Regions from separate parts of the Luteibacter rhizovicinus DSM 16549 genome, predicted to be linked through region 2. Evidence: predicted binding sites of a transcription regulator. Region 2 holds the regulator's gene; each other region holds the start of a gene.
What was found. Region 2 encodes FliA, which starts transcription of late flagellar genes. Its sites were predicted from a motif close to TAAAGTTTNNCNNNCNNNGGCCGATAA; they were not measured.
Positions count from the first base shown of each region.

Region 1 (4,910 bases), 680 kb from region 2:
CCGTTGCCGTCGCCAGCCTCTTCGCCGGTTCCGTGACCCACGCGGCCGACGTGGTCGACAAGAGCGTCGTCGTCCCGATGACGGTCGTCACCGCCGATGGCGCGGGCGCCTCGGTCGGCACCGTCACCGTGACGCAGTCCGCGGGCGGCCTGGTCTTTACCCCGAACCTCAAGGGTCTGCCGCCGGGCGAGCATGGCTTCCACCTGCATGAGAAGGCCAGCTGCGATCCGGGCGAGAAGGATGGCAAGAAGGGTGCGGCCCTCGCGGCTGGCGGTCACTACGACCCGATGAAGACCGGCAAGCACGAAGGTCCGGACGCGATGGGCCACGAAGGCGATCTGCCGCGCATCACCGTGGGCGCCGATGGCACGGACACCACCGCCGTCACCGCACCCCACCTGAAGACCCTGGCCACGCTGAAGGGCCATTCGCTGATGATCCACGCCGGTGGCGACAACTACGCCGACGAGCCGGCTCCGCTCGGCGGCGGCGGTGCGCGCATCGCTTGCGGCGTGATCAAGTAAGGGTCGAATGTCGCAAGGCGGTCTTTTCGCTCCCGAACCGCTCGTGATCGTCGATGACGACCACGGGCGGTTCGCGTATGAGCCGGGTGTGATTTCCCCGTCACTGGCGGAGGCGTGGTTCGCTACCTTGCTGGCCGAGGTTCCATGGCAGGCGAAACGACGCGAGATGTATGGCCGCGACGTGGATGTGCCCCGGCTGGTGCAGCATTACGCACTGGACGATCCCGCCTTGCCGCCGGTGCTGCGCGATGCGGGCCGCGAGGTTGTCGCGGCGACGGGCACCCCATTTACCTCGGTGGGCCTGAACCTCTATCGCGATGGACGCGACAGCGTCGCACCGCATAACGATCACATCGAGGAACTGGCCGAGGGCGCGCCGATCACGCTGCTCTCGCTGGGTGCCACGCGGACGATGACCTTGCGCGAGCGCGAGTCGCCCAAGCGGAAGTTCGACGTGAAACTGGAGTCGGGCAGCCTGCTGGCGATGAGCTACGCAACGCAGTTTCATTGGGATCATGGGATCCCCAAGGCGCGCGGCGAGGTGGGACCGAGGATCAGCCTGGCGTTTCGGGTGAAGGGGTCGCAAGCACCCATTCGCCGATGAATCGGCTCCCACAAGGAGCACTAGAACAGGTCGATGCTTCCGAGGGCTACGGCGGCGCCCAGTTCGCCGCGCTCGGTCAGGGCCTCGTAGCCGTGCACGCTGTTCCGCCCGTTTTCCTTGGCGAAGTACAGCGCCTTGTCCGCACGGTCGAGCACGATCTCGGGGTAGTCGTTCTCGGTGATGCGGGCATAGCCGATGCTGACCGTGACGTGGCCGACCTGCGGGAACGCATGCTCGGCGACGAAGTGGCGGAAGCGATCGAGCGCCATGTGCGCGACGCGTTCGTCCTGCGCGGCGATGAGCATGACGAATTCTTCGCCGCCGAAACGGAACAGCACGTCGCTCTGGCGGAAGCTGTGCCGCATCTGCTGGGCGAGCATCAGGATGACCTCGTCGCCGTACACATGGCCGTAGGTGTCGTTGATGCGCTTGAAGTGGTCGATGTCGAGGATGGCCAGCCAGATCTGCGAGACGTCGGCCTCGAAGGGCAGGCGGCGCTCGTCTTCGCCCTTGGCCGCGGCGCGGGCACGCTGGCGCTGCAGCTTGAGCAGGCGTTGCAGGCGTTGCTCGAAACTGCGCCGGTTGTACAGGCCGGTGAGCTTGTCGCGCTCGCTCTCGTTGAGCAGGGCGATGTAGTTGCCGTAGATGCGGGCGTAGCCTTCGACCATGTTGCGCACGCCGTCGAGCGAGTCTTCCGACTCCAGCATCAGGGCGCCGATGGCGGCATGGTCGCGCTGGATCGGGATGACCAGGCGGCAGGTGCCGTCCTCGGTGACATCGCTGATCGCTTCGAGGGTTTCCATGGCGCAGACGATCGTGTCGATCGGGTCGCCGTCACGGGAAGGGTCCAGGGCTTCGACGACGAAGGCGCCGGCGGCATTGCGCGAGCAGACCACGATCGAATCCACCGGCAGCTGCAGGCTTTCGCCGCGCTTGCACAGGGTCACGCTGCTGACCGAGATCAATTCGGCCAGCGACAGGACCAGGCTGTGGTCGAGCGCATCGATGTCGCGGTGGTGGGTGAACTCGGCCACGGAGGCGAGCAGGCGCGACTCCGGCGGGCCACCGGCAAGCGAATGCCATGGAGACCTCATGAGCGCATGTCCCCGGCGACCTGGCGTCCGCTATATGAGCAACTGGCTGGCACCGACCCCATCCTCCCCCGAGTCGGACACGCGTGATGCGCGTCCCTTGTTGGTGTCACTACGGTGGTTTCCCACCGCGTTACCTCGAAGGTGTTAGCGGCACCGCAGCCGATAACTTTAGAGCATATTCGGCAAGAACTAAGGAAAGTGAGAACGGGTTCCGCTTTTCCGTCTTCACGAATGTGATGGAGTCAGGTATGGCGTCAGGCCTGAAGCGGCCAGTGCGAGAGCAGCCCCGGGTCGACTCCCACCCGGCGGCAGGAGCGTGAGGCCACCCCCTCGGTCAGCGCCACGCGGAAAAGCGGGGCCATGCCGCGCAGGGTGCCACGGGCCAGCTTCGCCTTGCGCAGGTCGGCGTCGCTCCTCTGCAACAACGACGCGGCCCAGTCGGGCAGCAGTGCTGCTCCCGCGTGCAGGAAGAGGTCGCGCGAAAGCCCGGCCATCGGTACCGGCAGATCCAGTCGGCCGAGCACCTCGAGCACGACCCGCGATCGCTCGCCGAACACCAGCGACGGCAGGACGCGCGCGATATACGCATCCATCTCGGCGACCGAACGGGGGACATCGCGTGCGCCCAGGGCTTCGGCCACGCGCCGTGTCTCGTCGAGATAGGCGTCGGCCACCGGGGCGGACACGGTCATGGGCCCGTAGGACCGGTAGCCGGCGAGGAAGCTCGACATCTCGCTGACGTGCACCCAGGTGAGCAGGTCCGGATCGTCAGCGGCGTAGGGAAGGCCCGCCTCGTCCAGTCCACGCACGTGGCCATGGATCGTGCGGACGCGCTCGATCATCGCCTGGGCGTCGTGGGTCGGGGCATAGGTGGTCGCGCCGACAAAGGCCGTGGTCCGGCGCAGGCGGCCGACCAGATCCTCGCGGAAATTGGAGTGATCCCACACGCCGGCCAGGGCGCGCGGATGCAGCAGTTGCAGGTAGAGCGCACAGAGGCCCCCGGCGAGCATGCCGCAGAAATCCGAATGCATGCGCCAGGTCACGCTGGAGGGGCCGAACAGGCCCGGGTCGCCGGCTGGGTGTTCGTAATCGATGCCGCCGGAGGGCGGCCGCGGAAACGCCGTGAGCACCCAGCGCCGGATCGGCGCAGAGGCAGGACGGAGCAGCCGCGCGAAGGCCGTCATCGGCTCAGTCTCCCGACCACCAGCCTCGCCACTTGAAGAACCACACCGGCAGGAGCGTGCTGAGGATGATCACGCCCAGCGCGATGGGATAGCCGTAGGGCATGTTGAGCTCGGGCATGTCCTTGAAGTTCATGCCCCAGATGCCGGCCAGGATGATCGGTGGAATGGTCGCGACCGAGGCGACCGTCAGCACCTTCATCACGTGGTTCTGGTCGGTACTGATGAAACCGAGCGTGGCATCGAGCAGGAACTGCAGCTTGTTGGTGAGCTGGTCGTCGAACTCGTCCAGCGTGCGCAGGTCATGGTCGACCACGCGCAGGCGCACTTCCACGTTGTCGGACATCCACTCCGGTTTCTTGGCGCGTACGAAGGAGACGATGCGCTGCACGCCCAGCATGGACGAGCGGTTGCGTGCCTGCAGGCCTTCGAGCCGGCCGATCTCCAGCATGATGTCGCGCAGCAGCGGGGTGCCGAGCCGCTCCGGGGTGAATACGCGGTCGGAGAGCTTCTTCAGCTCGGCCGAGACATCTTCCATGCGCTGCGCGGAGAGGTTCACGATGGCTTCGATCAGGGTCGCGAGCACGTCGGCGCTGGATTCCCAGCGATGCTCGTGGCAGCTGTCGCTGGCCAGCTTGAACGCGGGCGACTCGGCGAAGCGCAGCGTCATGAGCACGTGGTTGGTCACGACGATGCCGACCGGGCCGGGATAGTGGCCGTTGTCGGTATCGGCGAAATAGGGGATGGAGAGGTACATGGCGTCGTCGTCCGTACGAATACGGCTGGACAGCGCCAGGTTCACGATGTCGCTTCGCTCGGGCACGCGCAGGCCGGTGATCTCGGCGGCGCAACGGCGTTCGTCTTCGTTGGGGTCGAACAGGTCGATCCAGATCGGCGCTTTCGGCTTGCCCATCTCGGCGGACCACGTGATGGGGCCGGAGTAATTGCCGTGTTCGTGAACGATCAGCACGTGCGAGGGTGTCCTTGGCGACCTGGGAGCGCCACCGGCAAGGCCGGTGGCGCGGGCAGTTTACGCTTCCAGCGTCGCGTCCATCGTGATGGTGGCCTTGAGCACCTTGGACACCGGGCAGCCTTGCTCGGCCTGCTTGGCGATGGCCTCGAAGCCGGCCTGATCGGTGCCGGGCACCTTTGCCTTCACGGTGAGGTGGGCCTTGGTGATGGTGAAGCCGTCGCCGTCCTTCTCCAGGGTGATCGTGGACTTGGTCTCGATCTTGTCGGCGGTGAGGCCGGCGGCGTTGAGCAGGCCGGACAGCGCCATGCTGAAGCAGCCGGCGTGCGCGGCGCCGAGCAACTCCTCGGGATTGGTGCCCGGGCCGTCCTCGAAGCGGGACTTGAACCCGTACGGGGCTTCCTTAAGGACGCCGGTCTGGCTCGAAATGACGCCCTGGCCGTCCTTGATCCCGCCTTGCCATACTGCTGATCCCCACTTTTGCATGATGCTCTCCTCACTGGTGATGGAATGCCGCTTCGAACACGCGCATGCTGA
Region 1 covers NZ_CP017480.1:4,491,309-4,496,218, reverse strand. The annotation lists gene sodC (superoxide dismutase family protein) at 1-524, shown strand, start outside; gene BJI69_RS20555 (alpha-ketoglutarate-dependent dioxygenase AlkB family protein) at 568-1,128, shown strand; gene BJI69_RS20550 (GGDEF domain-containing protein) at 1,149-2,222, opposite strand; gene BJI69_RS20545 (oxygenase MpaB family protein) at 2,477-3,406, opposite strand; gene BJI69_RS20540 (CorA family divalent cation transporter) at 3,411-4,373, opposite strand; gene BJI69_RS20535 (OsmC family protein) at 4,434-4,859, opposite strand.
Region 1: the regulator FliA is predicted to act here: its motif matches at 2,367-2,393, upstream of BJI69_RS20550 (GGDEF domain-containing protein).

Region 2 (4,910 bases):
TTCGCGATGAGCAGGGTCCGGACGCCGTGATCCTGTCCACGCGTCGGATGGACGACGGTATCGAAATCATCGCCGCGCTCGACTACGACGAAGCGCTGGTTCGCGAGGCGGGTTTCGCCTTCGAACCGCCGACCGCCGAAGAGACCGCTGCGAAGCATGCTGCCGCGCTGGCGCCGATCCGCGCCACGCGCGACAGCGACCGCGCCGCACGCATCGATCAGGCACGTGCCGCCACGGCTGCTGCCGTCGAACGTGCCGCCAAGGGCGCAGCGGTCAATCCGAATGCACCGCAGCGCCAGTCCAGCGCCGCCCTCGCGTCCAGCGTGGCCGACGTGGTCCGTGCCGCCACGGTCAACCCGAACAGCGACGCCGCCGTGAACGGCGTGCGTGCCGAGATCAACAGCCTGCGTGAAATGCTGGAAGTCCAGCTTTCCACGCTGGCCTGGAACCAGATGGATCGCGATCAGCCGCTGCGCGCTCGCGTGCTTCGCGAAATGACCCGCCTGGGCATCGACGGCGACGTGGCTCGCGCGCTGTGCGCCGAACTGCCGGCCGGCATGACCTCCGAACAGGCGCGTTACCTGCCGCTGGGCATCCTCTCGCGCAACATCCGCACCAGCGGGCGCAATTTCGACACGGTCGGCGGCGGCGTCACCGCGCTGGTCGGTACCACCGGCGTCGGCAAGACGACGACCATCGCCAAGCTCGCCGCCCGTGCCGTCCTTCGCCACGGCGCTTCCAACGTCGCCCTCATCAGCGCCGACCAGTACCGTATCGGTGCCGGCGCGCAGCTCGAGCATTACGGTCGCCTCCTCGGCGTGCGCGTGTACAACGCCCACGATGCGGACAGCCTGCGCAACGTGCTTCTCCAGCTGCGCAGCAAGCACACCGTGCTGGTCGACACCGCCGGCATGGCCGGCAACGATCCCAAGCTGCAGCAGCAGTTCGACACGCTGCGCGCGACCTCGAACCTGCGCGTCTGCCTGGTGCTCGCCGCCAATGCGCAGGCCCAGGCGATCGACAACGCGATCCGCTCGTACGCGCCGCTGTCACCGCAGACCGCCATCCTTACCAAGCTCGACGAGGCGCCGCTGATCGGCGGCGCCCTGTCGGCACTCATTCGCCACGCCATGCCGCTGGACTACACCACCGACGGGCAGCGTGTGCCCGAAGACATCGCCTCCGCCGATGCGCGCAAGCTGGTCTGCCTCGCAGCCCAACTGCTCAAGCAGCGCAACGAGGAGCCCGACGACGCCGTACTTGCCGATCGTTTCGGCACCGCGGCGCCCGCGCTCGCCTGATCGGGAAACCGCATAACGTGACTACCGCCACCGCACACTCTTTCACGGCAGTGAATTCCTTCATGACCACACACGTCGATAGCACCCAGGCCGCCGGCCTCAACTGGCTTGACGACCGTCGCCCTACCCGCAGCATCGCGATCGCGGGCGGCAAGGGCGGCGTCGGCAAGACCACCGTGGCGGTCAACCTCGGTATGGCCCTGGCCATGGGCGGACGCGACGTCGTCCTGCTCGATGCCGATCTGGCCATGGCCAATATCGACGTGCTGCTCGGGCTGCAGCCGACCCGTCACCTCGGGCACATGCTCGAGGGCGAGTGCCGCATCGAGGATCTGATCCTCCAGGCGCCGCATGGCCTGAAGGTGATTCCGGCCACCTCCGGCGCGCGCCGCATGGCGCAGTTGCCGAATATCGAGCATGCCGCCGTCATCCGCGCGTTCGACGAATACCCGATCGCCCCCGAATACCTGATCGTCGACACCGCCGCCGGCATTTCGGACAGCGTCTCCATGTTCGCCGCGGCTTCCGACGAAGTCGTGGTGGTGGTCTGCGACGAGCCGGCCTCGCTGACCGATGCCTACGCCCTGATCAAGGTCATGAGCCGGGAGTTCGGCGTGAACCGCTTCCGCATCGTGGCCAACATGGTCCGCCATGCCCAGGAAGGTCGCCAGCTGTTCGAGAAACTGTCCCGGGTGACCAACCGATTCCTGGATGTTTCCTTGGATTTCATGGGGATGGTCCCGCACGACGAGTACCTGCGCCAGGCGATTCGCCGCCAGTCGGCGGTGGTCGATGTCTGGCCGAGCAGCCGATCTGCAGTTGGATTCAAGAATCTGGCCAGGTCGGTCGATACATGGGGTGAACCCGAACCCCGTGCTCAGGGTCGCATCGGCTTTTTCGCCGAGCGGTCCCACCTGGGAGGAGGGTTGCCACTGTGAGCGTTGCGACGGAATACCTTGAAGTCACGCGAATCCCGGCGGATCAATTGGTACGAACCCACGCGCCGCTGGTGCGCCGGATCGCCTATCACCTGATGGGCCGGCTGCCGCCAAGCGTGGATGCAAACGACCTCATGCAGGCCGGGATGATCGGACTGCTGGAGGCCGCAAGAAATTACTCGCCGACTCGCGCGGCCAGTTTCGAGACCTATGCGGGTATCCGCATACGGGGCGCGATGCTGGACGAACTGCGCAAGACGGACTGGACCCCCCGCTCCGTGCACCGGAAGTTGCGCGAGGTGGCTGAAGTAACGAGGCAGATCGAGAACGAGACAGGTGGTGATGCCGAAGACGCCGAGGTGATGAAGCGGCTGGGCATCGACGCCATGGAGTACAACCAGATCCTGGCCGACGCGGCGAGCGCGCGGTTGCTCAGTCTTACGGCGCCCGAAGGCGACGAAGGCGCGGCGATCGATGTCGCGGACCCGGATGCCGCGGGGCCGGAAGGGATCTTCGAACAGGACGGCTTGCGCGATGCGCTGGCCCAATCCATCGACGGCCTGCCCGAACGCGAGAAGCTGGTGATGTCGCTGTACTACGATGAAGAGCTCAATCTGAAGGAAATCGGTGCGGTGCTGGGTGTGAGTGAATCGCGGGTGTGCCAGATCCATGGCCAGGCCCTGATTCGCCTCCGCGCACGCATGACGGGTTGGAAAGACAAGCATTGACGGCATTACGGTGCCGTCGCCGGTAAGAACGCGCAGTCAGGCGGAGACGAGTTTTGGACAAGAACATGAAAATCCTCGTGGTGGACGATTTCTCCACCATGCGACGCATCGTCAGGAATCTCCTGGTCGAGCTGGGATTTACGAACACCCTCATCCAGGAGGCTGAAGACGGCAACGCGGCGCTCACGATGTTGCGTGCCCAGCCTTTCGACCTGGTGGTGACCGACTGGAACATGCCCAACATGACGGGCATCGACCTGCTTCGCGCGATCCGCGCGGACGCCGCGCTGAAGTCGATGCCGGTGCTGATGGTCACGGCCGAGAACAATCGCGACCAGATCATCGCCGCCGCGCAGAGCGGCGTGAACGGCTACGTGGTCAAGCCGTTCACGGCGGTCACGCTGAAGGAAAAGCTCGACAAGATCTTCGAACGACTCGCCGCGGCTGCGGGCTAAGGGAATGACGATGAATACCATGCTTAACCCCGGCCACGAGGTCGTTCCCGAGCTGCGCGAGTTGCTCGACGCCGATGACAGCGTCGCCTTCGAACAGGCGCTCGATCGCCTCCTGCGCAGCCGTGAACAGCACCTGTTCCTGGCCCTGGGCCATCTTGCGCGCGATCTGCACGAGTCGGTCCGCCGTCTGGCCTCCGATATCTCCAGCGATGGCGTGCCGGGCAACATGAGCGATGCGCGCAAACACCTGCGCGACGTGCTCGAGATGAGCTCACAGGCGGCTCACCGCACCCTCGATTTCAGCGACAGGCTGCGTCCTCAGGCGCAGGCGCTGGCCAAGCAGGCCGACGAAGTGCTGGTGCTCGATCACGCCGATCCGGCCTTCGCACCGAATGCGACGGCCCTGGCCGTGCGCGTCGGCGATTTCGCGCAGAGCTGCGACATCGGCCTGGGCGAGATGGTCGAGGCCCAGTCCTGGCAGGATCTGTCCGGCCAGCGCGTCGCGCAGGTCGAATCGTTCATGGCCAAGGTGGAGTCGTCGCTGGTCGAACTGGTGCGTCTCACTGGTTCGCTGGCCGGTGGCGCACACGCACCGGCCCCGGACAAGGTCAGCCAGGACGAAGTGGATCGACTGCTCAGCGAATTCGGGTTCTGAGCGCCGTATGAGCGTGGAGCTGGACAACGAGCTGCTCAATGTCTTCCTGATCGAAGCACGCGAACTGCTCGAGAGCCTGGGCGAACAGCTCGTGGATCTCGAAGCCTCGCCGGGGGACGCCGAGCTGCTGAACGCGGTCTTCCGCGCGTTCCATACCGTGAAGGGCGGTGCGGGCTTTCTGGGCCTCAACGCCATGGTGGAGCTGTGCCACCGCGCCGAGGACCTCCTCAACGAGGCCCGTAACGGCGCGGTGGTGTTGAACCCCGGCTTCATGGATGCGCTGCTCGAGTCGCTGGACCTCCTCAACGACATGATGCGTGCGGCCGACGCGGGCGTTCCCGCCGAGCCCGCGCCTCGCTCCGTGCTCGACCGCCTGCTGATTCCGGGTCGTGCCGGCTCCGCACCGCCGGTGGCGCTGTCGCCGGTGATGTCGACGCCGGCGTCGACCAGCGCCCCCGCCGTGTCGTCGCAGCGCCCCTACGATCCGATCGAAGACGAATTCGAAGCCATGCTCGACGCCGCGCGCAACGACCGCGCACCGGCCTCGACACCTTCGGGCACGATCAACGACGATGAATTCGAAGCGCTGCTGGATTCGCTCTACGGCACCGGTGCCCCCGGCGCCGATGCCGCCGCCCCTGCAGGGGCGGCGGCAAATGTGGGAGCCGCTTCAGCGGCGATCCCGGCCACCGCAACACCGATCGCCGAAGCGCCATCTGTGGGAGCCGCTTCGGCGGCGATGCCCGCCGCCGATCCCAACGCCATCAGCGACGACGAATTCGAGGCCCTCCTAGACAGCCTCCACGGCACCGCCGCCCCCGGCACGCTCACGC
Region 2 covers NZ_CP017480.1:405,994-410,903, reverse strand. The annotation lists gene flhF (flagellar biosynthesis GTPase FlhF) at 1-1,301, shown strand, start outside; gene BJI69_RS01920 (MinD/ParA family protein) at 1,364-2,239, shown strand; gene BJI69_RS01915 (RNA polymerase sigma factor FliA) at 2,236-2,967, shown strand; gene cheY (chemotaxis response regulator CheY) at 3,021-3,422, shown strand; gene BJI69_RS01905 (protein phosphatase CheZ) at 3,433-4,077, shown strand; gene BJI69_RS01900 (chemotaxis protein CheA) at 4,085-4,910, shown strand, end outside.

Region 3 (4,910 bases), 2.3 Mb from region 2:
CCTACCGAGCAGGGTCGCGCGATGACGGGTGTGCGCGGTCGCGGGGCGGCTCAGACCGTCGAGGCGGCAGCGATGCGTTCGGCGACGAAGGTCTCGGCCAGCACCGGGCGACCGACGTGGTAGCCCTGGACGAGGTCGCAGTCCATCTCGACCAGGCGACGCAGGGTTTCCTCGTTCTCCACACCTTCCGCCACGGCTTCGAGACCCAGACGATGGGCGACGTCGATCATGGCCTGGACGAGCAGCTCGGTGCGGCGGTCGCCGATCATCGCGTCGACGAAGGTGCGGTCGATCTTCAGCTCGGTCGCCGGGAAGTGGCGCAGGTAGGCGAACGAGGCGTAGCCCGTACCGAAGTCGTCGATGGCCACCCGCACACCGTGGTCGCGCAGGCGGCGCAGCACGCGCACGCTCATGTCGAGGTCGGTGAGCAGCGCGGTTTCGGTGATCTCGATGATCGCCGATTCCGGCGGCACGCCCCAGATTTCCAGCGCGCCGAGCATGTGCTCGGCAAAGCCCTGCTCGACGAAGACGCGCGGGGAAAGGTTGATCGCCACGTCGAGCGGACAACCGCCGCGGTGAAGCGCCGCCGTGTGACGTAACGAAGCATTGAGGCTCCAGCGGGTCAGCTGGACGATGAGGTCGCTGCGCTCGGCGAAGGGAACGAAGTCGCCCGGGGCGACTTCCACACCGGAGCGCGTATTCCAGCGCGCCAGCGATTCCACACGCACCACTTCGCCCGTCCGCAGGTCGCACAGTGGCTGGAAGGCCACGTGCAAGCGATTGGCTTCGATGTCTTCGCGCAGTTCGCCGTAAAGAATTTCGATCGGCGTGACGTCTTGCTGATAGACCGCAAACGGTTCGCCGACGCGGAGCGCCTCGTCGTGCGCGAGCTCGGCGCGCCGGTAGAGCAGCTCCGCCGTCGTGCCGTGCTCGGAGTACAGCGTCACGCCGATCACCGCGCGGCCATGCCAGGGGCGCTCGCCGCGCAGCAGCGGGCTGTCGAAGGCACCGACGATGCGCGTGGCGGCCAGCAGGGCATGCGTGCGATTGCGGATGGCTGGCAGCACGGCGACGAAGGTGTCGTCGCCGGCGACGAAGATCTTGTCGACATGGCGCACGGCCTCGACGATCCGTTCGCGGGCCGCGAGCATGATCTGGCTGCCGAACTCGAAACCGAAGCGGAGCTGCGCCTCTCGGATGCCCTGCAGGCGAATGACCAGGATGCCGCACATGCCTTCGGCGTTGGCCGTGCGGTCGAGGATGGCCTGGACGGCGGGCAGGATGTGTGACCGCTCGCTGGTCATGACAGGAAATACTCCCTGGGTTCGATGCCGTAACTGCCGGCGGCTAGTGTGCGAAGTATCTCGCGACGTACGCCGTCGGTCTGGCGCATGAGGTCGACAATCATGAACTCGTCGAGGTGGTTCTTGTCGGTTCGGGTAAGGATCGCCACGCGCGGTTGCAGGCGACGTGCCTGGTTCTGCACCATGACGATGGCCACTTCGCCGGTGTTGAGCTCCACCAGCGAGCCGGTAGGATACACACCCAGGCAGGCCTGGAACTGCTCCACCAGCTCACCCTGGAATTCACGGTCGCGACCGGAATAGATTTGCCGGATCGCGAGATGCTGCGACACCGCCGGACGGTAAGGCCGCGGCGTCGACATCGCGTGGTAAGTGTCGATGATCGCCGCCATGCGTCCGGCCAGCGGAATGGCCGTGCCGGCTAGGCCATGCGGGTAGCCACTGCCGTCATAGCGCTCGTGATGGGTGAGCACCATGTCGCGGACTTCCATGTCGACGACACCCGAGTGGTCGAGGATGGCCACGCCCTCGTTGACATGCTGGCGCGCGAGTTCCCATTCGGCGTCGTTGAGCGGTCCGCCTCGCTCGAGCATCTCCTCGGGCAGCTGCGACTTGCCCACGTCCATCAGCAGGCCACCGGCGGCGAGACTGACGATGGCGTCACCGGTGAAGCCCATGTGCCGGCCGAAGGCGGCCGCCAGGGTGCTGCAGCCGACGGCATGCTGGTAGGTGTAGCTGTCGCGCTTGCGCAGGCTCTGCATCCAGAAGAAGGCGTCGCCGCTGCGCAGCACGCTCTCGACCATGGGACGCACGGCATTCTCGACGGCGCCCTGGTCGATGGCCCGACCAGCCTGGAGGTCTTCGACGATACGCTCGGCGAAGCTCGCCACCGTGTCGAAAGCCTCCCGTGCGCGCGGCATCTCGTCGTCGAAGGAGGCGGTGTCGGTGTAGCTGTGCCGGGTGACCAGTCGGGTATTCAGGGCGGGGCGCGGTGTCGCGGCGCGCACCGGGACGGCGGCGGAGACGTGCGCTGGCGTGACGCGGCGGTGCAGGTCGACGAAGACGTACTTGCAGAAGCGCCGCAGCGCCTCGATGTCTTCTCGAGAGGCGATCGGCACCCCCTGCAACGGAAAGGGCGTGTCCGACCAATCACAATCGAGACGGCTCACGTACATGCCGATCTCCAGATCGGTCACGAATACGCGTCTCTCTACCAGGTCGTACGCCACGTTTCCCCGCCTCCCTTGCTAAACAAAGCGCGCCATTTTGCCGAATCCGCGCCAAGTCAGCCAACCCACGGTCGTCCGTCCTATATCGGCCGGGGCCCCGGTAACTGTAGCGGGGATGCTTGTCAGATTCCTGCGATTCCCCCGGTCTCATTCAGCAGGCCCCCTCCTTCGGAGATCCGCATGAACCGCCGCTCCCTGCTCGCCCCGCTCCTGATCGCCCTCACAGCCTGCTCCGCCGCCTCCGCCCGCGACGAGGGCGTTCGTCTGCCCGCCCCCACGGTCGATGCCGCTACCGCCCCGGGTGAGGCCACGGCCGTATTCGCCGGCGGCTGCTTCTGGGGCGTCGAAGGTGTGTTCCAGCACGTGAAAGGTGTGAAAAGCGTCCGCAACGGGTACGCCGGCGGCGACGCCGCCCACGCGAACTACGACGACGTGAGCGATGGCGACACCGGTCACGCCGAGTCGGTCCGCGTGGTGTACGACCCGGGCCAGGTCACCTATGGCCAGCTGCTCCAGGTGTTCTTCTCGGTCGCCCAGGATCCGACCCTGCTGAACCGCCAGGGTCCGGACTCGGGTACGCAGTACCGGTCCGCGGTGTTTTACGCCACGCCCGAGCAGAAGAAGGTGGCCGACGCGTACGTCGCCCAGCTGACCGCGGCTCACGCGTTTTCGGCGCCGATCGTCACCCAGGTGACCCCGCTGAAGGGGTTTTACCTGGCGGAGAACGAGCACCAGGACTACATGCGGCTGAATCCGGACGCGATGTACATCGCGATCAATGACCGGCCGAAGGTGCTGGCGCTGGAGCGGATTTATCCGGAGCGGTATGTCGCGACTTGGGCGAACGGGCGCTGAGGCTAGCGCCCATCGCCGATGAATCGGCTCCCACAAGGAGCCGATGCCTTACCCCACCATCGGCAGGTTCAGCCCCTGCTCCTTCGCGCAGGCGATCGCCTCCTCGTAGCCCGCATCCGCGTGGCGCATGACGCCGGTGCCGGGGTCGTTCCACAGCACGCGCGCCAGCCGCTTGTCGGCTGCTTCGCTGCCGTCGGCGACGATCACCACGCCGCTGTGCTGGCTGTAACCCATGCCAACGCCGCCACCGTGATGCAGGCTGACCCAGGTCGCGCCGCCAGCCACGTTGAGCATGGCGTTGAGCAGCGGCCAGTCGCTGACGGCGTCGCTGCCGTCGCGCATGGACTCGGTTTCGCGGTTGGGGCTGGCCACCGAGCCGGAATCGAGGTGATCCCGGCCGATCACGATCGGCGCCTTGAGCTCGCCGTTGCGGACCATTTCGTTGAAGGCCAGGGCCAGACGATGGCGCTGGCCGAGGCCGACCCAGCAGATACGTGCCGGTAGCCCCTGGAAGGCGATGCGCTCGCGCGCCATATCGAGCCAGCGGTGCAGGTGCGGATCGTCGGGGATCAGCTCCTTCACCTTGGCGTCGGTCTTGTAGATGTCTTCCGGATCGCCGGACAGCGCGACCCAGCGGAACGGACCGACGCCGCGGCAGAACAGCGGGCGGACGAACGCCGGCACGAAGCCCGGGAAGGCGAAGGCCTCGGCAAGTCCCTCGTCCTTGGCCATCTGACGGATGTTGTTGCCGTAGTCGAAGGTCGGCACGCCCATGGCGTGGAAGGCCAGCATCGCCTCGACGTGCTTGCGCATGGATTGCTTGGCCGCGTGCGAGGTGCCGGCCGGATCGGACTTGCGACGTTCGAACCACTCGTCCACCGTCCAGCCGGAAGGCAGGTAGCCGTTGACCGGATCGTGCGCGCTGGTCTGGTCGGTGACGGCGTCCGGGCGGACGCCGCGACGCACCAGCTCCGGCAGCACGTCGGCCGCGTTGCCCAGCAGGGCGACGGAGACGGCACGGCCTTCTTTCGCGTAACGGTCCAGGCGCGCCAGCGCGTCGTCCAGATCGGTCGCCTGCTCGTCCACGTAGCGGGTCTTCAGGCGGAAATCGATGCGGCTCTGCTGGCACTCGATGGTCAGCGACGACGCGCCAGCCAGGCTCGCGGCCAGCGGCTGCGCGCCGCCCATGCCGCCGAGGCCGGCGGTGAGGATCCAGCGACCGGCGAGGCTGCCGCCGTAGTGCTGGCGACCCATCTCGACGAAGGTTTCGTAGGTGCCCTGGACGATGCCCTGCGAGCCGATGTAAATCCAGGAACCGGCCGTCATCTGGCCGTACATCATCAGGCCCTTGCGATCGAGCTCGTTGAAATGCTCCCAGTTCGCCCAGGCCGGCACGAGGTTGGAATTGGCCAGGAGGACGCGCGGCGCATCCGGGTGCGACGGAAAGACGCCGACCGGCTTGCCGGACTGGATGAGCAGCGTTTGGTCATCGCGCAGTTCGCGCAACGCCTCGAGAATGGCA
Region 3 covers NZ_CP017480.1:2,859,882-2,864,791, reverse strand. The annotation lists gene BJI69_RS13015 (putative bifunctional diguanylate cyclase/phosphodiesterase) at 51-1,304, opposite strand; gene BJI69_RS13010 (HD-GYP domain-containing protein) at 1,301-2,533, opposite strand; gene msrA (peptide-methionine (S)-S-oxide reductase MsrA) at 2,714-3,388, shown strand; gene hutU (urocanate hydratase) at 3,437-4,910, opposite strand, start outside.
Region 3: the regulator FliA is predicted to act here: its motif matches at 2,616-2,642, upstream of BJI69_RS13010 (HD-GYP domain-containing protein).